DNA from 3 places in the Clostridium sp. HMP27 genome. Region 2 is predicted to be linked to each of the others. Evidence: riboswitches for the same ligand, from Rfam matches in the RefSeq annotation. Region 2 holds a riboswitch; each other region holds the start of a gene.

Region 1 (5,994 bases), on a different contig from region 2:
CCCTTGTTCTATTTAAAACTACCGCTCCTACAGCTACTTGCCCTTCATAAGGTTCTCCTCTTGCTTCTCCATTTATAAGTCTTGCTAAAAGCTGCACATCTTGATTATTGGTAGTATTTGTTGGTGGTTTTGGATCATTTCCATTGCTGCCCTGTGATGATGTGTTACTTTGTGAAGTTATATATATACCTAGAGCCTTTAAAGTAGCATCACCTACCACTCCATCAACCTTAAGCCCATTCTTTTCTTGAAACTTCTTAACCGCAGTATAGGTTCCATATCCATATATTCCATCTACTGTACCATCATAATACTGCCAATTTTTTAACTTTTGTTGAATTTGGGAAACTCTATCTCCTTTTGAACCATAATAATATGTAATTACATCTAATGCCTTATTATAAGGTGTGAAATAGATGTATATACTGAAATATGCTATAAGTCCTACCATCATATAAAGTACAATTTTTCTGAAGCTTAAGCACTTCCTCATTACTGCGTCCTCCTTAAAAATTGTGTATATAAATATATTTTCTGCATATTTCCAAAAAAAATACTCATTAAATAGAAAAAAGCAGGCTTAATTTAGCCTGCTTTTTTAAACTTCTTTCTCCAAGTAGGAGCAAATATATCTTCTATTATATCGCTTATTATTATAATTCCACAAAGTTTTTCTTCCTCATCTACTACAGGTAATGCAAGCAAGTCATATTTTATAGACAATTCAACTGCTTCATTAATACTTTCACTATCCTTTATTTTAGCAAAGTCATTAACCATTATATCCGTAAGTTTCCCATCAAGGGGGGAAAGTATTAAATCTGTTAAGGAAACTGCTCCTTTTAACTTTTCATCTTTATCTATAATATATATATAATGCATAACTTCATGATCCGGCTTCATTTCCCTTAAAATTTCTATAGTTTCCTGAACAGTAATATCTATGTTAAACGCTATGAAATCCTTATTCATTATACTTCCTGCAGTTTCATCTTCATAGGTCATGAGTTCCCTGACTTCATCTGCATCTTCCTTTTCTAATGTCAAAAGTATCTTTTCTGCTGTTTCTTCATCTACCTCATCTAAAAGATCTGCAATTTCATCATTTGGCATACTATCTAGTACCTCAGCTCTTTTTGTTTGACTCAAATTTTCTAAGATATTAGCCTGAATCTCTGGTTCAATTTCTTCTAATATATTTGCAGCTAAGCCTTCATCAAAACTTTCAAAAACCAAGCTTCTATACTTTGTGTCCATTTCTTCTAAGATATCTGCTAAATCTGCAGGATGAAGCTTTGATAGTTTTTTATATGGTACTGATAGCTTAAGGTTATTATTTATCATCTCTAGGGACTCCACATTATCCCACATAATAATACTATCTCCGGGCCTCCTATGAAAAAAATTATATGCTTTTTTTGCAATTACCTCCATATTAAGCCTTCTAGCTAGCGCAAGTATTCCTGTGTCTACTGCAATTACCCTATATTCACCTGCAATTTCTGCCATTCTAAGGTCATTAACTCTTACTACCTTTTTCCCATTTATATCTACTATCTGCTTATCTAAAAGATGCCTAGATAAGAGATACGAGTATGCTCTAGGAATTATTTCTCTGGCACCCTTTACTTTGGTTATCATTTTGCCATGATCATCTTCAATAAACTGAATTAATTTAAACTCATAATTGAAGATCTCCCCATCCTTTTTAATTTTATAGCCGATTGCCCTTGGCATACCATCTTCTGTGGTAACATAAATGTCCCATAGCTTCCCAATGTTATCTCCAAATTCATCATATACTTTTCTATAGAGAATTTTACTCAAGAAGAAACTTTCTACCCTTTTCATAATATTCCTCCTTCCTATGCAGAGGAATACCGTATTAGTATAAAGAGCCCTTCTTAAATCACCTTATAATATAGAAGCACGCCTCTGCATAGCACATATTAAATTCTTTTAAGTTTGTCCGACCACTACGAGGGCCACTTTCCATTTAAATTCACCACCTGATTACTTAATCAAAAAACAAAAAGAGCGCAAAGGCTCCCTAAAACAAACAAAAATAATTTTCGTTGAGTTTTAGCACTATATAGCATGAGGACAAAGTCCAGCTACGTTAAATAAAACCTTAATTCGGTAGTACTTGTTGACCCATTGGCATCTCTCGATGTTTCCGGGCAGCAGCGTATCTCTATATAGGAGCCTCACCTAACCTTAAATTTTAAATTTTATTATACTATTATTATATTACTAAATAAAGAATTTGCAACCATAAAATTTGATATTTCTTTAAATCTCCTTAATAAATAGCTTCACATACATTTGGATTAAAAAATCTACAGTTTTTATCTATTATTTACTGTTTCCTATGAATTATGTACTCAATTTATTAAGAAAATATACTTTTTTACAAATAATTCATTAGAATTCTTACCCCTTGTAAATTTCTAGATATTTCTTAAAATATGTTTACTACCTAACAAAATAGATTATAATAGTATAATTAGAAGGCTTTATAATATGTACACAATAAACTATAAAATTAGAATAGGAGTTTATTATAAATATGAATTTAAATAAAAATTTTTTACCTGTAAATAAACAGGATTTAAAACAACGAGGCATAAGTCAGCTTGACTTTGTACTTATAACAGGCGACGCTTATGTTGACCACCCATCCTTTGGCTCTGCTATAATAAGTAGAGTCTTAGAAAGCCAGGGATATACGGTAGGCATAATCGCTCAACCTGACTGGAAAAGCGCTGAGAGTTTTAAAGCTTTAGGAAAACCTAAATATGCCTTTTTAATAAATTCAGGGAATATCGATTCCATGGTTAATCATTATACTGTTTCTAAAAAAAGACGCCATGATGATTTATATTCTCCAGGCGGCAAATCAGGCTATAGGCCAGACAGGGCTGTAATAGTATACTCCAATCGTGCTCGTGAAGCATACAAGGATGTTCCTATTATAATAGGAGGAATCGAAGGTAGCCTTAGAAGATTTGCACATTATGATTATTGGGATGATAAAATACGAAGAAGCATTTTATTAGATTCTAAAGCTGATTTATTAATATACGGCATGGGAGAAAAAATCATTATTCAAGTTGCAGATCTTTTAAAATACGGAATGGATATATCTAAAATAAATAATGTTTTAGGTACTGTATATTCTACAAAAGATATAAGTTATTTAAATGACTTTGTGGAAATCCCTTCATTTGAAGAGTGCGTAGAAGATAAAAAATCCTATGCCGAGAGCTTTAAGCTTTCGTACTATGAACAAGATGCCATTCGAGGAAAAACTGTAGTACAAAAACACGGCGATCAATATATAGTTCAAAATCCACCGCAAGTTCCTTTGACAGAAAGGGAAATGGATGAGGTTTATAACCTTCCATTTACCAGAACCTATCATCCAATGTATGAAAAAGATGGTGGAATTCCTGCCATAACAGAAGTTAAGTTTTCCATTACAAGTCATAGAGGATGCTTTGGTTCTTGCTCATTTTGTGCTTTAACCTTTCATCAAGGAAGGGTTATTCAAAACAGAAGCCAAGACTCTATAGTAGATGAAGCAACACTTTTAACTACTCTTCCTGACTTTAAAGGTTATATTCATGATATAGGTGGCCCTACAGCTAATTTTAGACACAGAGCTTGCAAAATTCAAGAAACTAAAGGTACTTGTAAAGATAGACAATGTATGTTTCCAACTCCGTGCAAAAATTTAATTGTAGATCATAGTGAATATCTAGGTCTTTTAAGAAGAGTAAGATCTCTACCCAATGTTAAAAAGGTGTTCATTCGTTCAGGTATTAGATTTGATTATTTAATGCTTGATAAAAAGGATGATTTTTTTAAAGACTTATGTAAACATCATGTAAGCGGGCAGCTAAAGGTTGCTCCTGAACATATAAGTAACAAAGTATTAAAATATATGGGAAAACCTAATAATGATGTATACGAAAAGTTTATAAATAAATATAAATCTATAAATAAAAATTTAGATAAAAAACAATATTTGGTCCCTTACCTGATGTCTAGCCATCCTGGTAGTGACTTAAATGCAGCAGTTGAACTTTCACAATATATAAAGCAAATGGGATACATTCCTGAGCAAGTGCAGGATTTTTACCCTACCCCTGGCAGTCTCTCAACTACTATATATTATACTGGAATAAATCCCCTCACAGGAGAAAAAGTATATACGCCTAAAACTCAAAAGGAAAAAAATATGCAAAGGGCTTTGCTTCAATTTAAAATACCTAAAAATTATAATACAGTTAAAGATGCCCTTATAGCATGCAATCGTGAAGACCTTATTGGAAAAGGCGCTCATTGCCTTATTGGAGATAAAGAGCCTAAAAACTCATCAAATAAACAGAATAGCAAAAATAAGAAATCAAAAAAACGCTAAAAATAAATGGATGCAGAATTTTTATTCTGTATCCATTTTATTATTTTAATCTTGCCCTTATAAGTCCAGGTCTTTTTAAGCTATGTTTTTCTTGATTTATATCAATGCCAAGCATTTGAATGCCTTCTTTTATACATTCAATTGTAAGAGGAAAATCTGGCCCTCTTTCTCCATCTATATCTGTAACAATATTTTCTTCTGTTTCTACCTGTAAATTACCTGTCTTAAAATACAATATACTTGTAGTATCTTCTAAGTGATCCCCTCTTATCATTTTTATAAACAGAGGTATCATATCTCTAATAGTTGCTGCCTTAATTATAATAACATCTAATAGGCCATCGTCCGTCTGAGCTTTATATGCTAATTTTAAATTTCCAGCTGTTTGTCCATTGAACACTAACATTAAATACATATCACCATCATAAGTTATTTCTTCCGAGGTTACTTTAACCCTTAGCTTTCTAAAATTAGGTATTTGTTCTATCCCTTTTACATAGTAAGCGAGCTTACCTAAGCTATTTTTTAAATTCACATCTGTTTTTTGAGATATATCTGTAAATAAACCCGTACTTGCTACATTCAAAAAATACTTATCATTAACTTTCCCTAAATCTACACCCTTAGGTTTACTATTTAAAATTTGAATGCAAGCTTCTTCTACATCTTGAGGTATGCCTAAATACTTAGCAAAATCATTTGCAGTTCCCACGGGAAGTATACCAATAGGTTTATTTATATTCAAGTTCCTCATATGATTCACTACATTATCTAAGGTTCCATCTCCTCCAGCAACCAATATGTAACTAAAACTCTCGTCTATATCATCAAAAGCTTTAGATAAATCATAGTCCATACTTATTCTATAAGGGACTATAGAATAGTTATATCTTTGATGTATTTTTACAATACTATCTAGATCAGAAATTATTGAATTTTCACCTGAATAAGGATTATAAATAAATTTTACTTTTTTCATACTAGATCTCCTATTTTTTTAAATAACCCATACAGAATTATAAGATGTTTCCTTAATTATTATAGTATATATTTACCAAACCCACAAGATACACAAAGCTTGTGGATTTGGCTTTAAATGATAGTTAATAAAAACTTTTTATTTTGTTACAAATTCCTTTTCTAAATGGATGCCTTATTATAACAAAGGTGTACTTGGTTCTGAAATATTACTCAAAGCCTCTCCTGCAGTTTCATTTGAACCTGATTCCACAGAAACGTCTCCTAAAGAGAGCATTCCTACTAAATTATTACTTTCAATTACTGGTAATCTTCTTATTTGTCTTTCACTCATTATTCTTGCTGCATCTTCTACATCTATATCACTTTTTATAGTTACAGGATTAGATGTCATTATGTCTCTAACTGTTTGCTTTTGAACATTTTCTCCTTCTGCTGAGGATCTTATAGCTATATCCCTATCTGTAATTATGCCTATTACCTTCTCTTCATTACACACCGGAAGAGATCCTATGTTATATTCCTTCATAAGTTGTGCTGCATGCTCTACAGTATCCTCTGGATTTAAACTTGCTACATTCTTTGTCATA
Region 2 (5,994 bases):
GATTCTTTATCGAAGGATTGAATCCCTATACTTACCATGTCAAAACCGATATTTTTAAGCTTTAAAAGATCCTCCTCATTGACATCTCTTGGGTGAAGTTCTAAACCTATATTGCAATTTATATCAAAATTACTTCTTAAAGCTATTAAAATATCAGCAAGCTCTTCAAGCATAAGGGCTGGGGACCCTCCACCGAAATACACACTGGTTATTTTGTTCTTTTTCTTATTTAAACTTCCTACAATATTTATCTCTTTTATCAAGGCATCCTTGTATGCTGCTGCTAAAGTCTTATCATACTTTATCTTATTATATGGGCAAAAGGCGCATATTTTAGTACAAAATGGAATATGAACATATATGCCAAGCTCTGGAACATCCATATTAAGTTCATAGTTATTTTCGTTTGTAAAAACAAAAGGCTTAAAAGACTTAGTAAAAAGCAGCCTTAAAAAATTTGTAATCACTATGCCTCACTCCTATACGTATTTTAAGTAAGTTTTTATCATATCAAAAATCACTTTAACATTTCCCCTGCAGAGAAGAGAAAATTCAACAGCAAAGAGGTAGCCACATTTTTCACAAAGACCTTCAATTTCTACACATCTACCGCAGACAAATCTTTTTTTGTTTTCAGATACGATACATTGATAGCATGGTCTGTCCCACTTATTTTGCAGATAATAATCCAAAGCGGAATATAAATTAAATACAGGATAGCCACCTTTTATCATGGATTTAATTGAATCCACAGCTTGTATTTGCTGCTCCCTTGTTAAAGATAAATGCTCTGTGCCTTCATAAGGAGTGTGAAAGTTAAAGGATATTGATTTTAAATTTTTTGTCTCTTTTACCAACTTACATAAAGCTTCAATATCTTTATAATTCATATTGTTCACAGCCATATATACGCAAATATTAGAAAAATCGGCTTTAGAAACATTGCTTAAGATGGTATCAAAGGTATCTCCTCTTATTAAATTATGATTTTCTTTCATTCCATCAAGGCTTAAAAATATTACATCGGCTTCAGGTATATCCAAATCAATAGTACCATTGGTCACAATATTAACTATTAAAAAGCCAATTTTCTTCGCTTCTTTAATAAGATCTCGTATTGTCTTATTGACATCCTTCCAAGTTAAAGTTTCACCACCACAGAAAAAAAGTATCCTTATGCCTTCATCATAAAGCTTGTTCATTTCCTCTACTATATCTTCATATGGATACATAATCTTATTTATATTATTAACCGCACAGTGCTTGCAGCTTAAATTACAATAATCTGTAAGTATTATAGTTCCCAAGATTGGTTTTCTCATTTTAAACAATATGGTTTTCATTCCAAAGACACTTAAACTTATAAAATCCTTTATTTTCAAAACATATCCCCCATTTAAATTAATAAACAACTATATATTTAATTAATTCTCAGTAGTAATTATACACCCATAGTGTAATTTTACACTCCAATATATAATTAGTCAATTGAAAAATTGTAAAATAAATCCAAGATGAGATTATTCATAAAAATTCTAATTCGGAACCAACATACAATACATAAAATAAAAAACACCAGAAACTTGTCCGATGTTTTCTAATAATTATAACCTTAATATCCCTTTTAATATACCATACATTCCAAGCACAGATATTATAACACCAATAACCTTATTTATCATATAAAACGTTTCAATCTTAAAATTTCTTTTAGAGTTATTAACAAATTTAGAAGTTATAAGCCAAAAGAGTATCGAACCAATAAATATAGAAATCACAAGTATGAGGTTATGTATCGGCTGTCCATTTTCTAATTTTGTTTCCATTTTAGTAAATATGGTTAGAAAAATTAAAAAAGTCATTGGATTCGATAATCCTAGTAGAAAATTTGAAAGTGCTGGGTGTATTATTTCTCTTTTCTCTTCTTCTTCTATTTCTTTGCTCTTTATGGCATTAATAAAAATATTTATTCCAACAATTAAAAAAAGTACACCTGTTATTTGGGTAATTTGATGCTTACGTTTAACTATAAAATCATCCACAAAACTAATTCCAAATATTGCAGCTGAAGAATAAATCAAATCAGATACAGCTGCACCTACTCCCGAAAAAAAGCCGACTTTCCAACCTCGGTTTATAGTTCTCTGTAGAGCTATAATTCCAAGAGGTCCTATCGGAAATACAACAATCATTCCAATAATGATTCCTTTTATAATAATCATCATATTTAAAAATTCTCCCACCCAATTATCTTAAATTGATTATAAATTTATATTTCTAGTTGCACAGTATCTTAAAATAATTATATTATGATATATATTCACATTAAAAGAGGTAAGAACATTTTTGATAATCCTAAAAAAATAAAAAATCCAAAAACATCCGTTGCCGTTGTTAAAAATATAGCTGAAGCTAGCGCTGGATCTATATTAAATACCTTTAGCAGTAAGGGTATTAAAAATCCAAAAAATCCTGCTATCATTAGATTTCCAATCATGGCGGCAAAAATAATTAATCCAAGATAAGGGTTATTATACTTCATATAAAGTATAATACCTGTTAAAATCCCCGTAGCTGCACCATTTATTACCCCTAGAGTAACTTCTTTAAATACCAACTTCCAATTCTTTTTAAGGCTGAGTTCTCCAAGGGCAATACCTCTAATCGCAACAGATAAGGTTTGAGTACCTGCATTTCCTCCCATGCCAGCAACAATAGGCATAGCCGCAGCTAAAGCTACTACCTGGGCTATAACGTCTTCGAACAGACCTACGGTAAATGATGCTAAGAAAGCGGTTCCCAAGTTTATAAATAGCCAAGGCAGCCTCTTTGTAATAGAAGTTTTAAGTGTACTATTTGCTCTCTCTTCCTTACTTACACCACCTAACCTTAACATATCCTCTGTTTGTTCTTCAACAATAACATCAATTATATCATCTACTGTAATAATTCCTAAAAGACAGTTATTATGATTAATAACTGGAATAGCCTTCAAATCATATTTGGAAACAAGCAAAGATACCTTTTCTTGGTCAACTTCAGGGGTAACATAAATTACATTATCCTCCATAATATCAATTAATCTTTTATCTTCAGATGCCAATAATATATCTCGTAAGTCTGCTGTTCCAATCAACTTTTTGTTTTTATCTAGTACAAATATAATTTCGATTACTTCTGTTTCAGGACCAATTTCTCTAATTTTTTTCAAGGCTTCTTCTATGGTTAAATCGCTTTTTAGTGCAATATATTCAGTTGTCATAATACCACCAGCACTATCTTCGTCATATCCTAGCAGTTCTTGGAGCTGTTTAGTATCATTTTTCTTCATCATTTTCAGCAAACTTTTTCTAGTTTTAATTGGAAGGTTTCCTAAAATATCTGCAATATCGTCATTGGACATATAAGAAAATAAATCTATTATATCTTGAAAATCAAGCAGTTTAATAATTCTAACTTGTAATTGATGGCTGGATTGCTCTATAATTTGAGCCATCAGCTCATTATGCATTAATTCGTAAAATCTTAACAAACTTTCATCGCTAAAATCTTCTAAAAGCAGTGCAATATCTATAGGATACATATTATCAATAATTTCATATATTTTATTCTTATCATTCTGTAATAAGCTATTTATCAATTCACTTTGCTTTTCTTGAAACATATTTCTTCACCTCGTGGAGTTTTAGTCGTATTTATATTAAATTTGAATTTCTTAAAATATGATCTCCTGGTGAAGAGATATTAGTACAAATAATTACGTTAAGTAAGAAGAATAGAAGATAAACTCTACATAACTAAATGCATTATTAATCTCTCCATCCATACTACTATCGCCATCTTCCATTCTTCCCACCTCCTAAAACAAAAAACCTCCATCACAACTTGAATATGATGAAGGTATTATCTACAATACTTTCTCGTTCAAGTTTTAGCTCTACCAGGCAGTGAAATTGCATTAGATCAAGCCTTCTTTGTTCGGCAAAATCTGTTGACCAGTGCAGAATGTTTCCATTCTTTTACGGCAGCAACCCATATCCTTATAGTAGCCTCACCTACCGAGGATTATTTAATTTTAATAAAAGTATATTCTTTTTATATATCAATGTCAACGTTTTAAAAATTATAATCAGATTGGATTTTGTTACAAAATCCAATTTTTATAATAAACAATATTATTTCGTATTGTAAACGAATTACATGAATGATTATTTAGCTAAAATTGCAATTTTTCAGAAAATTACCTCTTTGTCAATGTAAAATAAAAGTGCTAAAATATAGAAAACAAGCAGTTAAAGAGCTTGATTCTATTGAGTTTTTAGTATCGCCAGTACAAAATTACCATATAAAAAATAACTGTAAACAAAAGGCCTACCCCTGAATATATATGAAATATAGAAACTAAATTCATTCAATATTCTAATTGAAATAATAAGCCAACACCTTGGCTATAAGGAGGTTTTGAGATGATGAATGATATGGTAAAATCCAATTACAATTATTACCCTCAAGATGTATCTATGGGGAATCTCTACAAGGATGTCTTTCCTTATTTTAAAATTCCGAAGGTAAGTTTCAATAACTCACAAGTGCCTATGGATTTACCAGAAGACATATGGATTACGGATACTACCTTTAGAGACGGGCAGCAATCAATGCCTCCATATACTGCAGAACAGATGGTGCGAATTTTCGATTATCTTCACGACCTAGATAATAACTCAGGAGTAATTAAGCAGACAGAATTCTTTTTATATACAGAAAAAGATAGAAGGTCTGCACAAACTTGCATTGAAAGAGGATATGAATTCCCAGAGGTTACATCCTGGATAAGAGCCGATAAAGATGATATTAAATTAGTAAAGGAAATGGACATTAAAGAAACTGGAATCCTTATGTCCTGCTCTGATTATCATATATTTAAAAAATTAAATAAAACAAGGGAAGAAACTATGGATATGTACCTATCTGTAGTCATAGAAGCACTAAATCATGGTATTCGTCCTAGATGCCATTTAGAGGATATAACTATGGCTGATTTTTATGGATTTGTGTTGCCACTAGTGGATAAATTAATGGGTTTTTCAAAGGAAACTGATATTCCTATAAAGATAAGAGTTTGCGACACCTTAGGACTTGGTGTCTCATATAATAAAGCTTCACTTCCAAGAAGCGTACAGGGACTTATTCATGGTCTTAGATATTATTGTAATGTTCCATCAGAAATGATAGAATGGCACGGCCATAATGATTTTTATGCAGCTGTAAGTAACGCAACCACAGCTTGGCTTTATGGAGCATCTGCTATAAACACTTCCCTTCTAGGAATAGGCGAAAGAACTGGAATTTCTCCATTAGAAGCTATGCTGATTGAATACGCAGGGCTGAAGGGCACAACAAAAAATATGAATATGGAAGTTATAACAGAGCTTATTGAATACTTCCAAAGAGAAATTGACTATCATGTACCTGACAAAACTCCTTTTGTAGGAAGCCATTTTAATATAACAAGAGAGGATATTAACTCAAAATTATACCCTGACTATGAGCTGCCTGCAATTTAACTTGAAAAAATAAGAAGGTGTCTAAAATAATCACAAAATTATTTTTAGACACCCCTTTCATAATGTTAAGCTCCCTTTAATCAATTGTGCTCTCCTATCCCCTCATAAAGATAGCTTGCAAATTTATCTGTTTTTATCCATAGCTTCTCCTATTTCTTTAACGACTCTAAAATATCTATTGCTTCCAAAAGAAACTCAATTTTTTCTTCTTGTCTTTTAATATCTTTATTAATTTTTTTAGTACATTCATCAATTACTTCATGTTCAATATTTATATCAATAGCTTCTAGTAAGCTTAATGATTGCCTGCTTTCCTCAAAATTGCCACTGATTATAAGATTAGTGAGCAGCTCAATATATGGCGAATAATCAAAAAATCCTAATGCATATAACAAAGTTCCTCTTTTGCCTATAGTTTTGGGATCATTCA
Region 3 (5,994 bases), on a different contig from region 2:
TATCATATGTGTGTAGGATGCGGAAGATGTGATGACGCATGCCCACAATATATATCATTCTCAAATTGCGTAAATAAATTAAGTGATGTTCTAGAAGGAGGAAAGGCTAATGAATAATCCATACATTCCTTTTAAATCTGAAATATTAGATATAAAGAAACATACTGACATAGAATATACATTTAGAATGGAGTACAAGGGAGAAGCTAAGGTAAAGCCTGGTCAGTTCTTTGAGGTTTCAATTCCAAAGTACGGTGAAGCTCCAATATCTGTTTGTGGAATAGGCGACGGCTTTGTAGAATTAACTATAAGAAGGGTCGGAGTAGTTACAGATGAAGTACACAAGTATGAAATAGGCCAAAGCTTCTTTATGAGAGGACCTTATGGAAATGGATTTGATGTAGAAAACTATAAAAATAAGGATTTAGTTATAGTTGTAGGTGGAACAGCACTTGCACCTGTTAAGGGAGTTATAGATTATTTTCACAAAAACAGAGAAGAATGTGGAAACTTTAGCTTAATAGCAGGATTTAAAAATGTAGATAGCGTGCTATTTAAAGATGACATAGAAGCATGGAAAAGTAACATAGATGTAACAATTACTGTGGACTCTGCAGAAGAAGGATATAAAGGTAACGTTGGACTTGTTACAAAATATATACCACTTTTAAATTTAAAAGATAAAGAAAATGCTCAGTTTATAGTTGTAGGACCACCTGTAATGATGAAGTTTGCAGTGGCAGAGGTTTTAAAACTTGGAACAGAAGAAAAGAATATCTGGATTTCTCAGGAAAGAAAGATGTGCTGTGGACTTGGAAAATGCGGACATTGTAAAATTGGAGAAACATATATTTGTTTAGATGGCCCTGTATTTAATTATACAGAAGGTAAAAAGCTTATAGATTAGGAGGGAGATTAACTATGGATATAAATACTAAAGCTTTAAAGAAAAACGCCTTTAGAGTAACTAAAGAAAGAAATAAGACAGCTTTAAGAGTGAGAGTACCAGGGGGACATCTTCCTTCAAAGGTTTTACCTGTAATATATGAAATAGCTGAAAAGTACGGAAATGGAAATGTACATGTGACTATTAGACAGGGTTTTGAAATACCAGGAATTGATTTTGATAAGATGGACGAGGTAAATAAATTAATTCAACCTGTAATAGATGAACTTCAGATAAATCAAAATGATAAAGAAAAGGGATATTCAGCTGCAGGTACTAGAAATGTATCAGCTTGCGTAGGAAACAAGGTATGTCCTTTTGCAAATTATGATACTTCAAAGTTTGCAGCAAAAATAGAAAAGGCAATATTCCCAAATGATTATCATGTTAAAATTGCATTAACAGGATGTCCGAATGATTGTATAAAAGCAAGAATGCAGGACTTTGGAATAATGGGTATGACAATGCCTCAGTATGATGCTCACAGATGTATATCCTGCGGTCGTTGCGTAACTAATTGCAAAAAGAGAGTAACAGGAGCTTTAAAACTTGAAAACTTTAAGGTAGAAAGAGATCACGAAAAGTGTTTGGGCTGCGGCGAATGCGTAGTAAAATGCCCAAATAATGCTTGGACAAGAAGTGATGAAAAATATTACAAGCTTGCTATCATGGGTAGAACAGGAAAGAAAAATCCACGTCTTGCAGAGGATTTTATAAAATGGGTAGATGAAGAAAGCATAATAAAAATAATATTAAATACTTATGATTATATTAATGAATATATAGATAAAGATGCTCCAGAAGGAAAAGAGCATATAGGTTACATCGTAGATAGAACAGGTTATGAAGAGTTTAAGAAATGGGCTCTTAAAGATGTAAAATTACCAGAAATTGCAGAAGTTGCAGATAATATTTACTGGAGCGGAATTAAGTACGCTAAATAGGAGAGTGCCACCCACATGACAAGTGGCAAGTTTAATCAACTTGCCACTTGTCATGTGGGTGGCACTTTGATTAAAAAAATTTACTAGAAGCTATGAGAACAATATTTTTTAATTAATTTTAGGGTACACTAATCTTGAGGTGATTGGGATGAAGGTAATTAAAAAAATCATAGCAATTTTAGCTATTTTATTTATATTTCCGGCAAGTATTTATGCAAAGGATTATAACAATATAGAAATTTATGATATAAAAAAAGATCAACTGATAAAAACAGTTCATTCTAATAGTGAAATTGAAAATTTGGTAATAAGCTATCTTCAAGGAATAGATGGAATATATGCAAAGCTTAATCCCATACCAAAAGAAGGATATGCAATTAAAGTTTCTTTAGAATCACCGTTAGTATTACAAAATGAATGGATAAATAATATAGTAGACCAAGCAATTATAGTACTTCCCAAAGAAGAAGGACCTAAGTCATTTTTTATTATTTTTGAAAAAGAAGATAAGTTGATGTGCTTTACGTTTAAGGGAGATGTAGAAGTATTGTTAGAAAAATTACAATTTAAGGTAGTTCAATAAAAATTTTTATATATTATACCAGAATCAATAAATTGATAACTATTTGTAAAAAAATTATAAGATATACATAAACACAGAGGCAAAGGTATCTAATAGCCATTTTAATGATGCACATAAAGGAATATCATCTCATAATATAAAGAGTGTAGAAGTTAGTTTTTTAGTTCAAAAAATAAATCCTACAGAAAGTACAGTAGGAAATATTGATTAAATAATATTGACAAGTGCTATAAAAAGAATTATTTTAAATAAGGTATAAATTAATCTTTTAACTTAATAGTATATTGTTAGGTGAGGCTCCTATATTAGATATATGCTACTGCCCAAAAATATCGAAAGATGCCAATGGGTCAACAGGTACTGCCGAATTAAGGTTTTACTTAATGTAGCTGGAACTATTCCAAAGCTGTATAGTGCTAAAGCTCAACGAAGGATATAGTTTTCTAGTTGTTGTTTTATAGAGCCTTTTTTGAGGCTCTTTTTATTTTTTATCAGGAGGTGAAATTAATGGAGACAGACCCTAGTTATTTATGGACAAGTAGAATACAACTATTAAAAATTAATAAGTGCAGAGAAGTTCTGCCTCCATTAGTGGAAGTAAAAGAATGTTCTCTCACAAAATAGGGAGGGCAATTTTATGAAGAAAAAGAATAAACTTTTATTTATACTAAGTATTATAGGACCAGGACTTATAACTGTTAATGCTGGTAATGATGCAGGTGGCATAGCCACTTATGCAACTGTAGGTGCTTCCTACGGCTATAAAATGCTATGGGGACTTTTACTAATAACCTTTAGCTTAGCTGTAATTCAAGAAATGAACGCTAGAATGGCTGTAGTTACGGGAAAGGGACTATCAGATTTAATAAGAGAAAATTATGGTGTGCGATGGTCATTATTCGCAATGAGTGTATTATTTATAGCTAACTTTGGAGTATGCGTTGGAGATTTTGCTGGAATTGCTGCAAGTATAGAGCTATTTGGCATCAGCAAATACATTACTGTGCCTATTATGGCAGTTTTAGTATGGTTACTCATAACAAAAGGTTCCTATAAGAAAACAGAAAAGGTTTTTTTAGCATTTACATTTATATTTTTTACTTATATTATAACATGTATAAGGGCTCATCCGAACTGGAGAGAGGTTATGAAAGCAACAGGGACACCTACAATAGATTTTAGTAAAGATTACATTTTAACATTTATAGGAATGATAGGAACAACAATAACACCATATATGCAATTCTTCCTTCAATCCTCAGTGGCAGATAAGGGCATTAGCATAAAGGAATATAAGTACGAAAAATTAGACGTATATTTAGGTGCTCTTTGGGGAGACTTAGTGTCATTTTTCATAATTGTTTGTACAGCGGTAACTCTATATAAGGCTGGTATTAAAATAGATAGTGCAGAGCAAGCTGCTATGGCTCTAAAACCTATTGCGGGTAATTATGCTACAATACTTTTTGCCCTTGGATTATTTGGTGCTTCAGTATTAGCTACAATGGTAATTCCATTATCAACTACCTATGCTATTTGTGAAGCATTTGGACTTGAAAGCGGATTAGATAATTCTTTTAGAGAAGCAAGGGCTTTTTACGGTATATTTACGTTCATGATTATATTTAGCTCTTCTTTAGTACTAATACCTAGATTGTCTCTTGTAGGCATCATGCTCGTTACTCAACAAATTGCAGGTATGTTGTGTCCAGTAATTCTTATATTCATGATATTGTTAGTAAATAATAATGAGATTATGAAGGAATATACAAATAATAAGCTTCAAAATATAATAGTATATATAACAGTAATATTTATTATTACTTTATCTACGGTACTATTTATATATCCGGTATTAGAGAAGTTAATAATATTATGGAGGTAAATTTAGATAGGACGTTATAAACTAATATTAGAATTGTCTAATATGCATAAAGTTATATATTTTTTAAGAGCCTCCTATATCATAGTAGGCTCTTTTTATTCTAATTATTTGAATCTATTATTCCACCCAAATAAGTGGAATTAAGCTAAGTGCTAGTCCAATCCCAAGTATTACACGGATATAAAGTGAAAGCCTTAAGTCATTTCTTTTCCAAACTAAATGTGCAAATGGCCAATAAAAAAGTAAATTACTAAAAAGTTGCCATGGAGCATGAAAATGATATATACAAAATAATATGGCATTTATAATAGGTGAAACAGATTCATACTCTGAAATTCTAGGAAGCAGGTATCCTCTAAAATATAATTCTTCTATCAAGGGTGCAATGATTCCTAACACAATAAAGCAAAGTATAAATGTAACTATTAAAGTAGTGGTAGAGTATTTTGGCGCATTGTATATAATGTCATTTACATTAAACCATTCGGGTAAAAAAGAAAAAATTTTATTTATAATTATTGGATCTATTACAAGTCCTATAAAACCAAGACATACAGCTCCCCAAATTACTAGAGCAGGTATCAATAAAAGATATTCATCCAAAGATAATTTTCTCTTAAAGTCAAACAATTCTTTTAAGGACATTTCTCCATTAATCTGTTCCCCCTGATAAAGTAAGTATCCAAGTTCAAAGGGAAGGGCTGTACAAATCATAGAAAGTATAAAAGCAAACATAGATGGAAATCCATATGCCACTGCAATAGGGGCAGTAAGGCAGTAAAAAGTAAGTGAAAGTAATCCTGGGAATAGGTGCAAAAATATTGATTTTAAAATAGAATGTTGTTCTATAGTTTGATTAGTTAAAGCTTCTTGAGACATAAAATCACTCCTTAAACACTGAAGAAATACTTATTATTTTTCTGCAGGAGAAATTACAGGGTTTCCTTCTCTATCTAAAAGGACAGTAAGTCCACCGGCATATCCATCGTAGGTAAACAAATAGTTTACTCCTGTTTTCTTATCAACGATTATCTTATAGCCCGAGAGTTTTCCCTGTTTGTAAACTACCTGGAACCTATCTTCACCTTTATTAAACATAAAATTCCCCCTTAATTTTATCCTCTATCTATATATACTAATTGACCTATATGTAATATCACTAATAAAAAAATTTCTTTGCATAATTTATTAAGTTATTTATACTAGAATAGTATAATAAAATTATGACATTTTAAGATAATGTTGAAATCTCAATCAATGGAGGAAGGAAGAAAGTTTTGAATGAGTTTAAAAATAAAGTTCTAAACCTGGCACAAGGGAAAGAGCATGCAGCTCTTACGTTGAATTTCATAAAGTGGATAGCTATGGGGAGCGTAGTAGGGCTTGTAGTGGGGCCATTGTCTGTATTATTTCTATGGAGCTTAGAGTTTGCCACAGATAAAAGAGGTGAGTATCCATGGCTTTTATATCTGCTGCCTATTGGAGGAGCATTAGTAAGCTTTATATATATAAGGTTTGGAAAAACGTCTTCACAAGGCAATAATTTAATACTTGAGCAGATTTATAAGGGAGACGGAGAAGTACCTTTAAGAATGGCGCCTTTAGTTTTTTTAGGTACGATTATAACTCATTTGTT

The links. Region 2 has a riboswitch for magnesium ahead of mgtE (magnesium transporter). Riboswitches for the same ligand answer to the same signal wherever they lie in the genome.
Region 1: it holds a riboswitch for magnesium, as region 2 does, so the genes downstream of both, DP68_RS00730 (CBS domain-containing protein) here and mgtE (magnesium transporter) in region 2, are expected to answer to the same signal.
Region 3: it holds a riboswitch for magnesium, as region 2 does, so the genes downstream of both, DP68_RS07270 (Nramp family divalent metal transporter) here and mgtE (magnesium transporter) in region 2, are expected to answer to the same signal.

What each region holds. Positions count from the first base shown of each region.
Region 1 covers NZ_JMFY01000001.1:147,233-153,226, reverse strand. Annotated here, with positions in the region: gene sleB (spore cortex-lytic enzyme) at 1-493, opposite strand, end outside; gene DP68_RS00730 (CBS domain-containing protein) at 586-1,851, opposite strand; M-box (ykoK) riboswitch at 2,061-2,226, opposite strand; gene DP68_RS00725 (YgiQ family radical SAM protein) at 2,570-4,426, shown strand; gene DP68_RS00720 (YegS/Rv2252/BmrU family lipid kinase) at 4,467-5,405, opposite strand; gene DP68_RS00715 (CBS domain-containing protein) at 5,583-5,994, opposite strand, start outside.
Region 2 covers NZ_JMFY01000056.1:3,870-9,863, reverse strand. Annotated here, with positions in the region: gene DP68_RS17850 (radical SAM protein) at 1-467, opposite strand, end outside; gene DP68_RS17845 (radical SAM protein) at 480-1,382, opposite strand; gene DP68_RS17840 (LysE family transporter) at 1,605-2,225, opposite strand; gene mgtE (magnesium transporter) at 2,321-3,664, opposite strand; M-box (ykoK) riboswitch at 3,909-4,070, opposite strand; partial or broken gene DP68_RS17830 (2-isopropylmalate synthase) at 4,467-5,528, shown strand; gene DP68_RS17825 (HEAT repeat domain-containing protein) at 5,714-5,994, opposite strand, start outside.
Region 3 covers NZ_JMFY01000015.1:4,489-10,482, forward strand. Annotated here, with positions in the region: gene asrA (anaerobic sulfite reductase subunit AsrA) at 1-117, shown strand, start outside; gene asrB (anaerobic sulfite reductase subunit AsrB) at 110-907, shown strand; gene asrC (sulfite reductase subunit C) at 922-1,890, shown strand; gene DP68_RS07265 (hypothetical protein) at 2,039-2,473, shown strand; M-box (ykoK) riboswitch at 2,750-2,915, shown strand; gene DP68_RS07270 (Nramp family divalent metal transporter) at 3,111-4,358, shown strand; gene DP68_RS07275 (CPBP family intramembrane glutamic endopeptidase) at 4,476-5,237, opposite strand; gene DP68_RS07280 (DUF6440 family protein) at 5,271-5,456, opposite strand; gene DP68_RS07285 (voltage-gated chloride channel family protein) at 5,723-5,994, shown strand, end outside.